DNA from 3 places in the Lelliottia amnigena genome. Region 2 is predicted to be linked to each of the others. Evidence: predicted binding sites of a transcription regulator. Region 2 holds the regulator's gene; each other region holds the start of a gene.
The links. The regulator CRP, encoded in region 2, controls carbon source genes, mostly activating them, when cyclic AMP is high. The targets are predictions, from matches to a motif close to ATGTGANNNNNNTCACAT.

Region 1 (3,283 bases), 950 kb from region 2:
TGATGACGGTGGCGATATGGTTGATACGCTTTATCCGGTTCTGTCATGGCTGACGTGGCCGCTATCGATTGGGAAATGGACGGTCGAAGGAATTGAAACGCGCGCGCAATTGCTGGATTCTGACGGCCTGCTGCGCCAGTCTTCCGATCCTTATATCATGGTGCGTGAAGCTTACTTCCAGAATCATGATTTCATTGCCAGCGGTGGCAAGCTGAAGCCGGAAGATAACCCGAATGCGAAAGCTATCGAAAACGAACTGTCCGAGATTGATGCGGAATAAATAAAAAAAGGTGAGCAAATGCTCACCTTTTTTAATGATTGCGGAATTAGAACGCGTAGTTGAAGTTAGTACCGAACAGCCACGCTTTACCTGCAGATTTGAATTCGTACGCAGACACACCTTCACCCTCGGTGAAGCTGACGTTCTGACCATGCATGTAGGATGCACCCACATCAACAGAAGCATCGTCGTTGAAGGCATATGTCATACCTGCGCTCAGCCAGAAACGGTCCTGATCCGGAATTGAGATAGAACGTTTGTCGGCCGGCACTGGGCTGTCATCGAATGCGATACCCGTACGGAAGGTCCAGTTCTTATCGTAGTAGTAGGTTGTACCCAGCGCGATACGATAAGCATCTTTGAAGTTTTCGTCTTTCTGGAACAGCGTCTGGCCGTTGTCGCCCGTCGCTTTCAGTTCCTGGAACTGGCTCCAGCTGGTATAAGTCAGGCTATAGTGAACGGCCCACTGTGGCGCGACGCGGTTATAACCGGACACTTCCCACATTTCAGGCAGGTTCAGAGTCAACGCACCGTTCTGTGTTCTTCCGCCGGTACCGGTTGGCAGGGAAGTCATCCCCATGCTGGCGAAAATACTGTTAAGCGCCGGGTTAATGGAGCTCTTATAGTCGCCTTCGAAGTCGATTTTAACTTCTGAACGGTAAGTCAGACCCCAGCGGTTGTTTTTATCCAGCTCATACAGAATGCCGGCATTCCAGCCAAAGCCCCACTCATCACCCTTCAGGTATGCAATTTGGTCGCTCGGTGAGCTAATACCATCCCTGTATGGAGGAGGGAGTTGGGAAGCCAGTAATGGACCCAGATCGCCCGCGTAGCGTTCGATTTTCGCTTTGGCATAAACGGCATCAAAGCCAAGGCCGAAGCTCCAGTTACTGTTCAGACGATATGCACCGCTCAGGTTCAGGTTCATCGTCGTCAGATCGGTTTTGCCGCCGTAAATACCTGCGCCATAGCTGTCATTGAATTCGGTTGCCAGACCATAGTTTGACGTGACCGATGCACCCCAGCCAAACTGATCGTTAATGGGCATCACGAAGTGCATGTTAGGCACCCAGGCTACCGGAGCAATATTGTCCTGATTCGCGCTTTGCCCTGTCAGGCTGGATTTTCCGGTGACGTTTACATCAGGATCGATATAAACCGCACCGATAGAGAAGGTTGGGCGATCAAACATCGTGATCAGCGCCGGGTTACGGCTCACGTTGCCTGCATCATCGGCAATTGCGCCTTCCCCAGAATAGGCACGGCCAAGGCCAGAGGAAGAAAATTCGTTGAGCTGGAAGCCCGCTGACCAGGCGGACGTTGATACGATTGCCACTGCGACTGCCAGCGCAGTCTTTTTGAACAGGGTTTTCTGGCTCATGACCATAACCTCATTGAGTTTTTTTTATTCAATAATTGTTACACGTAGTAACAGGAGCGCGGAGTGTAGGGTCTGTGGTAACACTTAGAAATCAGACCAGTGGCGAGAGTATAGGTCTGACCAGATGGAATGTTGCAAGTTTGTTTATTAAGTTTTTCAAAGATGTTTATCGAAACGGGATCTGCGTGGCAAAAATGCGACCCGTCGCACTCATTGAAAAGGGTGATTTTTGCGTTAGATCATTTTTTAGTGTGATATCGCTCACTTATCGCCTTTTGCGCCATTAACGACTGGAGAGACCACCGGCTCGGGCGTAAAATATCGACAACGTATTTATCTCGCGCCGTGCGCGAATCCAGAGGAACTTGAGCTATGAGTAAATGCAGTGCTGATGAAACCCCGGTTTGCTGCTGTATGGATGTCGGTACCATCATGGACAATACGGATTGCACCGCGTCTTACAGCCGCGTGTTTAGTAAACGTGCGGACGCCGAAGAAACGCTGAGTGCATTGACTAAGCGCGCTCGCGACGTGGAGTCCGATCCTTGCGAAATCAAATCTACGCTCACCGAAGTTGAAGGTGGTGTGAAACTGGATATCGATTTCATTTTTGCTTGCGAAGCAGAAACATTGATTTTCCAGCTCGGCTTACGTTAATCCCGTCTTTTACGCCTCTGTTCTTCAGGGGCGTTTTCTTTTTCTTCTCTGTGTTTTAGCTCGCATTTTTTCGTTTCCCTGATTGGCTGAATGTAAAAAAATGGTTAAGACTGTTATCAGGTCAGACCACTTTATGCGTTTTGTCATTAACAGGGGAGTGTTATGAGTCAGGCATTACCGCTTATCACCCGCCAGGGCGATCGCATCGCCATTGTCAGCGGATTGCGTACGCCATTTGCACGCCAGGCGACGGCATTTCATGGAATACCGGCTGTCGATTTGGGCAAAATGGTGGTGGGGGAGATGCTGGCTCGCAGCGAAATATCCCCTGACGTCATTGAGCAACTGGTTTTTGGCCAGGTTGTTCAGATGCCTGAAGCACCGAATATCGCTCGTGAAATTGTGCTGGGCACCGGTATGAATGTGCATACCGACGCGTATAGCGTCAGCCGCGCGTGTGCGACCAGCTTTCAGGCGGTGGCAAACGTCGCTGAAAGTCTAATGACGGGAACCATTCGCGCCGGTATTGCGGGTGGCGCCGACTCTTCTTCCGTTTTGCCTATTGGCGTCAGCAAGAAACTGGCGCGTGTGCTGGTGGACGTCAATAAAGCGCGCACAATGGGGCAACGCCTTAAGCTTTTCTCTCAACTGCGTTTACGCGATCTCGCACCTGTTCCTCCTGCCGTCGCGGAATATTCGACGGGCCTGCGCATGGGCGACACCGCCGAGCAAATGGCGAAAACGTACGGTATCACGCGCGAACAGCAAGATGCTTTGGCGCATCGTTCACATCAGCGCGCTGCGCAGGCCTGGTCAGAAGGCAAGCTCAGGGACGAAGTGATGACGGCGTATATCCCGCCATTTCGCGAACCGCTCACCGAAGATAATAATATTCGCGGCACCTCAACGCTGGCGGATTATGCAAAATTACGTCCGGCATTCGATCGTAAACATGGCACCGTTAC
Region 2 (3,283 bases):
TGACGTGGCGCAGCACGTCGATCTGCTGGTTGGCGTGGTGCCTATCGTCAACCTGGAGTGGATCCAGAAGCTCACCCGCGACACCAGCGAGCGCGGCCATTCGCGTGAAGCGGTCATGGACTCGGTGGTGCGCTCAATGGAAGATTACATTAACTTCCTGACGCCGCAGTTTTCCCGCACGCACATTAACTTCCAGCGCGTCCCGACGGTGGATACCTCGAATCCCTTTGCGGCAAAAACGATTCCGTCTCTGGACGAAAGCTTTGTGGTGATCCACTTCCGTAATCTGGACGATATTGATTATCCGTGGCTGCTGGCGATGCTGCAGGGCTCGTTTATTTCGCACATTAATACGCTGGTGGTGCCGGGCGGGAAGATGGGACTGGCGATGGAGCTGATCATGATGCCGCTGGTGCAACGGCTGATGGAAGGCAAAAAGATCGAATGATCCTTTTCCCTCTCCTTGTGGGAGAGGGTCTGACTCTCGTCAACGCTTACGCGTCGATCACCTCGTAGGAGTGCGTGATTTTCACCGCTTTCTCCAGCATCAACGCCACCGAGCAGTACTTCTCCGCAGAAAGATCCACCGCACGGGAAACCGCGGCATCTTTCAACGCTTTGCCAGTCACAATGAAGTGCAGATTGATATGCGTAAACAGACGCGGCGCTTCTTCGCGACGCTCAGATGTCAGCTTCACTTCACAATCGGTGACGTCATGACGCCCTTTTTGCAGAATCGAGACGACGTCAATGGCGCTGCATCCGCCCGCCGCCATCAGCACCACTTCCATCGGGCTTGGCGCTTTATCGCCGGAGTTACCATCCATCAAAATCTGGTGTCCTGAAGCGGATTCGCCGAGGAACGTTAAACCTTCAACCCATTTCACACGCGCTTGCATTTTATTCACTCCGACGTTGCATTTTTCCGGACAGATTACCCGCGCGTTACAATTCTCGCAACGGAAGACGACCTGCGTCATGCTGAAGCGAGACACCAGGAGACACGCGGCAAAAGCTATGCTAAAACACTCTGGATGCTACAGTAATACATTGACGTTACACATGTATGCAGAGGACATCAAACATTACAGGCTGCAAACATTTATGACAGCCTAGTTCCCAGGTACGGGGAAGAATTCGATTGCAACCCCAGAGTCAGGATGCGATTTATGACTCTGGTGACAGCTTATAACAGAGGATAACAGCGCATGGTGCTTGGCAAACCGCAAACAGACCCGACTCTCGAATGGTTCTTGTCTCATTGCCATATTCATAAGTACCCATCGAAGAGCACGCTGATTCACCAGGGTGAAAAAGCGGAAACGTTGTATTACATCGTCAAAGGCTCGGTGGCAGTGCTTATCAAAGATGAAGAAGGAAAAGAGATGATCCTTTCTTATCTGAACCAGGGCGATTTCATCGGCGAACTGGGCCTGTTTGAAGAAGGCCAGGAACGTAGCGCCTGGGTACGTGCAAAATCAGCCTGTGAAGTGGCTGAGATCTCCTACAAAAAATTCCGTCAGTTGATTCAGGTTAACCCGGATATTCTGTTGCGCCTGTCTTCGCAGATGGCTCGCCGCCTGCAAATCACCTCCGAGAAAGTGGGTAACCTCGCCTTCCTGGATGTAACGGGTCGCATCGCGCAAACGCTGTTGAACCTGGCGAAACAGCCTGACGCTATGACCCACCCTGACGGCATGCAAATTAAAATTACCCGTCAGGAAATTGGTCAGATCGTGGGTTGCTCCCGTGAAACCGTTGGCCGTATCCTGAAAATGCTGGAAGATCAGAACCTGATCTCCGCTCACGGTAAAACCATCGTGGTTTACGGAACGCGTTAATTCCGGTCGAACGGCGTGCCATCGCAAGGTGTCACGCCGTTTTTGTCTCTGGCATCTATGTGGCGCAGGCTGATCTATCACCCGGAAGTTAACTACGCACTTCGGCAAACGCTGGTGTTATGTCTCCCCGTGGCCGTCGGTTTGATTCTGGGTCATCTGCAACACGGTCTGCTTTTTTCTCTCGTTCCTGCCTGCTGTAATATTGCCGGTCTCGATACCCCGCATAAACGCTTTTTCAAGCGCCTGATTATTGGCGGCTCGCTGTTTGCCGGATGCAGTCTCGCGGTACAGCTATTACTGGCGCGCGATATCCCCCTGCCGTTGATTTTGACCGTACTGGCACTCACGCTCGGCGTGACGGCGGAAATCAGTTCTCTGCATGCCCGCTTGCTTCCCGCCTCACTGATTGCATCGATCTTTACGCTCAGCCTCGCCGGGAATATGCCCGTCTGGGAACCGCTGCTGATCTACGCGTTTGGCACGCTGTGGTACGGATTATTCAACTGGTTCTGGTTCTGGATGTGGCGCGAGCAGCCGTTGCGCGAATCCTTAAGCCTGCTCTACGTTCAGCTCGCTGATTACTGCGAAGCAAAATACACCCTGCTGACGCAGCACACCGATCCGGAAAAGGCGCTGCCGCCGCTGCTGACGCGTCAGCAAAAAGTGGTCGATTTAATCAGCCAGTGTTATCAGCAGCTACACATGCTGGCGGCCAATAAAAATCATGAATACAAACGGCTACTGCGCACGTTTCAGGTAGGGCTGGATTTACAGGAACATATTTCCGTCAGCCTGCATCATCCACAGGAAGTGCAAAAGCTGGTGGAGCGCAGTCACGCCGAAGCGGTGATCCGCTGGAATGCCCAGACGGTCGCGGCGCGACTGCGCGTGCTGGCTGACGATATTCTCTATCACCGCTATCCCACACGCTTTACCATGGATAAACAGTTGGGCGCGCTGGAGAAAATTGCCCGTCAGCATCCCGACAACCCGGTCGGGCAGTTCTGCGCCTGGCACTTCAGCCGTATCGCACGCGTGCTGCGCACTCAGCGTCCGCTCTATTCCCGTGATCTGATGGCGGATAAGCAGAAACGTTTGCCACTGCTGCCGGCGCTCAAAAGCTATCTGTCATTTAAATCCCCTGCTTTGCGTAATGCGGCGCGCATTAGCGTGATGCTCAGTATCGCCAGCCTGATGGGCGTGGCGCTGCATTTACCCAAGCCCTACTGGATTTTAATGACCGTGCTGTTCGTGACGCAGAACGGCTATGGCGCGACGCGGGTGCGGATCCTGCACCGGGCGGGCGGGACCCTTGCCGGTCTGGTGATTGCGGGCGTCACGCTGCACTTCCACGTCCCGGACGGTTACACCCTGGCGGGCATGCTGTTTATTACGCTGGTCAGCTATCTGTTTATCCGTAAAAACTACGGCTGGGCGATGGT
Region 3 (3,283 bases), 1.2 Mb from region 2:
GACCGAACCTGCGATCACAATCGTTTTATCGGTGATAATCGGCGGGGAGGTCGGTTCATACAGACCCGGCGTGGTATCCGGCATATTGGTCTGCAGATTCAGAATGCCTTTGTTGCCAAAGGTTTCGCACAGCTTGCCGGTTTCGGCGTTAATGGCGAACAGTCGGCCATCGTTGACCGGCAGCATGATGCGACGCGGGCAATCGGCCACCACTTCCGGGCTGGCATTATCCGCACGGGCTTCGTGATAGGACACGCCACGGCAGGTAATATGCTGGAAGGACGGATTAGAATTAAGCTGCGGGTCGAAGTGCCATTTCTCTTTACCGGTAGCGGCATCAAGCGCGAACAGACGCTGGTGCGCGGTACACAGGTAAAGCATGTTGCCCACTTTGATCGGCGTCACTTCGTTGGTCAGTTCGCCCGGATCGTTTGGCTGCTTCAGGTCGCCAGTGCGGAACACCCAGGCTTCCTTCAGGTTTTTAACGTTATCGGCGTTGATTTGCTTCAGCGGAGAATAACGTTGGCCTTCCTGGTTGCGGCCATAAGCCGGCCAGTCACCGTCTGCAACGTCAGAGATTGCCGCAGCGGGTGTGGAATCTGCGCTCAGCGTGCCTTTCACTTCCTGCGGATCGTTAAATCCAGCCCAGGTTAGCATGCCGCCCGTAATCAGCAGGGAAACCACCAGCGCGGCAACCGCACCGCTGGAAGGAACCCTCAGGCGACGCCAGACGAATGGCAGGATCAGCCAAATCCCAAAGAAGACCAGGATGTCGCTGCGCGGCGTCAGCGCCCAGAAGTCGAAGCCAACTTCCCAGACTCCCCAAATCATTGTGACAAGAAGCAGTGCAGCATAGAGCCACAGTGCGGATCGTTTACCCTTTAAGAGCAGAACGGTTACGCCAACCATAACCAGGCCCGCAATCGGGTAATACCAGGAGCCGCCTAATGCGACCAGCCAGACGCCACCGATTAACAGATAGAGTGCGCAAAACGCTGCGAACGCTGCTGTTAATGTCACCAGTAGACGCGACTGTTGAACTTTTGTTTCAGCCATAGAAAAGTACTCTTCAGTTTTGTTAAAATTTTGATAGCAATTAATTATAGGTATTAACAAGTGTGATCGGAATCACAAATTGAGCTTTTAACAACTCATGCGCCAGGCCAATCCATTTGCTGGTATACTGCAGGGCTTGTGAATCAATGCCGGACGCCAGGGCATCCTCATTGATAGATTGGTTTTAAAATCATACGGTTAGTAAAATGAAACATACTGTTGAAGTGATGATCCCGGAAGCGGAGATCAAAGCGCGTATCGCTGAACTGGGTCGTCAAATCACCGAGCGTTATCAGGACAGCGGCAGCGAAATGGTGCTGGTGGGTCTGCTGCGCGGCTCCTTCATGTTCATGGCAGACCTGTGCCGCGAAGTGCAGGTGTCCCACGAAGTCGATTTTATGACCGCCTCCAGCTACGGCAGCGGCATGTCGACCACGCGTGATGTGAAAATCCTGAAAGACCTGGATGAAGATATTCGTGGCAAAGATGTGTTAATCGTTGAGGACATCATCGACTCCGGTAACACCTTGTCTAAAGTGCGCGAAATCCTGAGCCTGCGTGGGCCAAAATCGCTGGCGATTTGCACCCTGCTGGATAAACCCTCGCGTCGTGAAGTCGACGTTCCGGTGGAATTTATCGGCTTCTCGATTCCGGATGAGTTCGTGGTGGGTTACGGCATTGATTATGCGCAGCGTTATCGCCATCTGCCGTATGTCGGCAAAGTCGTGTTGCTGGACGAGTAAACGAAGAAAAGTAAAAGCCGGGTCACGCCCGGTTTTTGCACGCTTATTTATGATTGACGTGTTTTTTTGTCAGGTTAGACACACCCTGACGATAGCGTTGTTCAAGCGTTTCGCGGTTAGTCGCGGTAACTTCCAGATTGCGCAGCAACCCGTCATGAATACCGTATGCCCAGCCATGAACTGACACCTTCTGCCCGCGCTTCCACGCTGAACGCATAATGGTCGAGTGTCCTAAGTTGTACACTTGTTCCATCACGTTAAGTTCACATAGCGTGTCCAGACGACGTTCCTGCGGCATTTCACCCAGCAGTGAACTATGTTTGAACCAGATATCGCGAATGTGCAGTAGCCAATTATCGATCAAACCCAGTTCCGGATTTTCGATTGCTGCCTGTACGCCACCGCAGCCGTAGTGGCCGCAAATAATAATATGTTCAACTTCCAGAACGTCCACGGCGTACTGAACAACGGACAGGCAGTTGAGATCGGTGTGAATCACCAGGTTTGCAACGTTACGGTGAACGAACAGTTCGCCGGGTTCAAGACCTGTCAGGCGTTCTGCCGGGACGCGGCTGTCGGAACATCCAATCCATAGAAAGCGCGGGTTCTGCGCTTGCGCCAGTTTTTCGAAAAATCCCGGATCCTCTTCTATCAGCATTTTTGACCATAGTGCATTGTTGCTGATGAGTGTATCTATGTCATTCATAGAGGTTAACGACCTGTAACCGAGTAATAGCGTTGCGCTAATATAGGGTAACTCGACTTTTATTGAAACCACACAACGTGTGTCAGAACTATAGGTAAGCTTATTTCATGACAATTGCACTGGAGCTTGAGCAGCTTAAAAAAGTCTATCCGGGCGGCGTCCAGGCGCTACGCGGGATCGATCTGAAAGTGGAGGCCGGGGATTTTTATGCCCTGCTGGGGCCGAACGGCGCGGGGAAATCCACCACCATCGGTATTATCAGCTCGCTGGTAAACAAATCTTCCGGCAAAGTCGCGGTGTTCGGATATGACCTGGAAAAAGACGTGGTCAACGCCAAACGCCAACTGGGGCTGGTGCCGCAGGAGTTTAACTTCAACCCCTTTGAAACCGTGCAGCAGATTGTGGTCAATCAGGCGGGGTACTACGGCGTCGAGCGCCATGACGCGGTCGCGCGTAGCGAAAAGTATTTAAAACAGCTCGATCTGTGGGAAAAACGCGACGAACGTGCGCGCATGTTATCCGGCGGGATGAAGCGTCGTTTGATGATCGCTCGTGCGCTGATGCACGAACCCAAGCTGCTGATCCTTGATGAGCCAACTGCGGGCGTGGATATCGAACTTCGCCGCTCAATGTGGGGCTTTTTGAAGGATTTAAACGATAAAGGCACCACGATTATTCTGACAACGCATTACCTTGAAGAAGCCGAAATGCTCTGTCGTAACATCGGTATCATCCAGCACGGTGAACTGGTGGAAAATACCTCGATGAAAAATCTGCT

Region 1: a site for CRP is predicted at 1,911-1,928, ahead of I6L74_RS02035 (YfcZ/YiiS family protein). Genes of this name have one in related genera too.
Region 3: a site for CRP is predicted at 1,117-1,134, ahead of hpt (hypoxanthine phosphoribosyltransferase). Genes of this name have one in related genera too.

What each region holds. Positions count from the first base shown of each region.
Region 1 covers NZ_CP077236.1:429,783-433,065, reverse strand. Annotated here, with positions in the region: gene mlaA (phospholipid-binding lipoprotein MlaA) at 1-280, shown strand, start outside; gene fadL (long-chain fatty acid transporter FadL) at 327-1,661, opposite strand; gene I6L74_RS02035 (YfcZ/YiiS family protein) at 2,034-2,318, shown strand; gene fadI (acetyl-CoA C-acyltransferase FadI) at 2,481-3,283, shown strand, end outside.
Region 2 covers NZ_CP077236.1:1,377,062-1,380,344, forward strand. Annotated here, with positions in the region: gene I6L74_RS06595 (phosphoribulokinase) at 1-448, shown strand, start outside; gene I6L74_RS06600 (OsmC family protein) at 495-899, opposite strand; gene crp (cAMP-activated global transcriptional regulator CRP) at 1,209-1,841, shown strand; gene I6L74_RS06610 (YccS/YhfK family putative transporter) at 1,899-3,283, shown strand, end outside.
Region 3 covers NZ_CP077236.1:2,583,212-2,586,494, forward strand. Annotated here, with positions in the region: gene I6L74_RS12085 (glucose/quinate/shikimate family membrane-bound PQQ-dependent dehydrogenase) at 1-1,056, opposite strand, end outside; gene hpt (hypoxanthine phosphoribosyltransferase) at 1,263-1,799, shown strand; gene can (carbonate dehydratase) at 1,843-2,505, opposite strand; gene I6L74_RS12100 (ABC transporter ATP-binding protein) at 2,613-3,283, shown strand, end outside.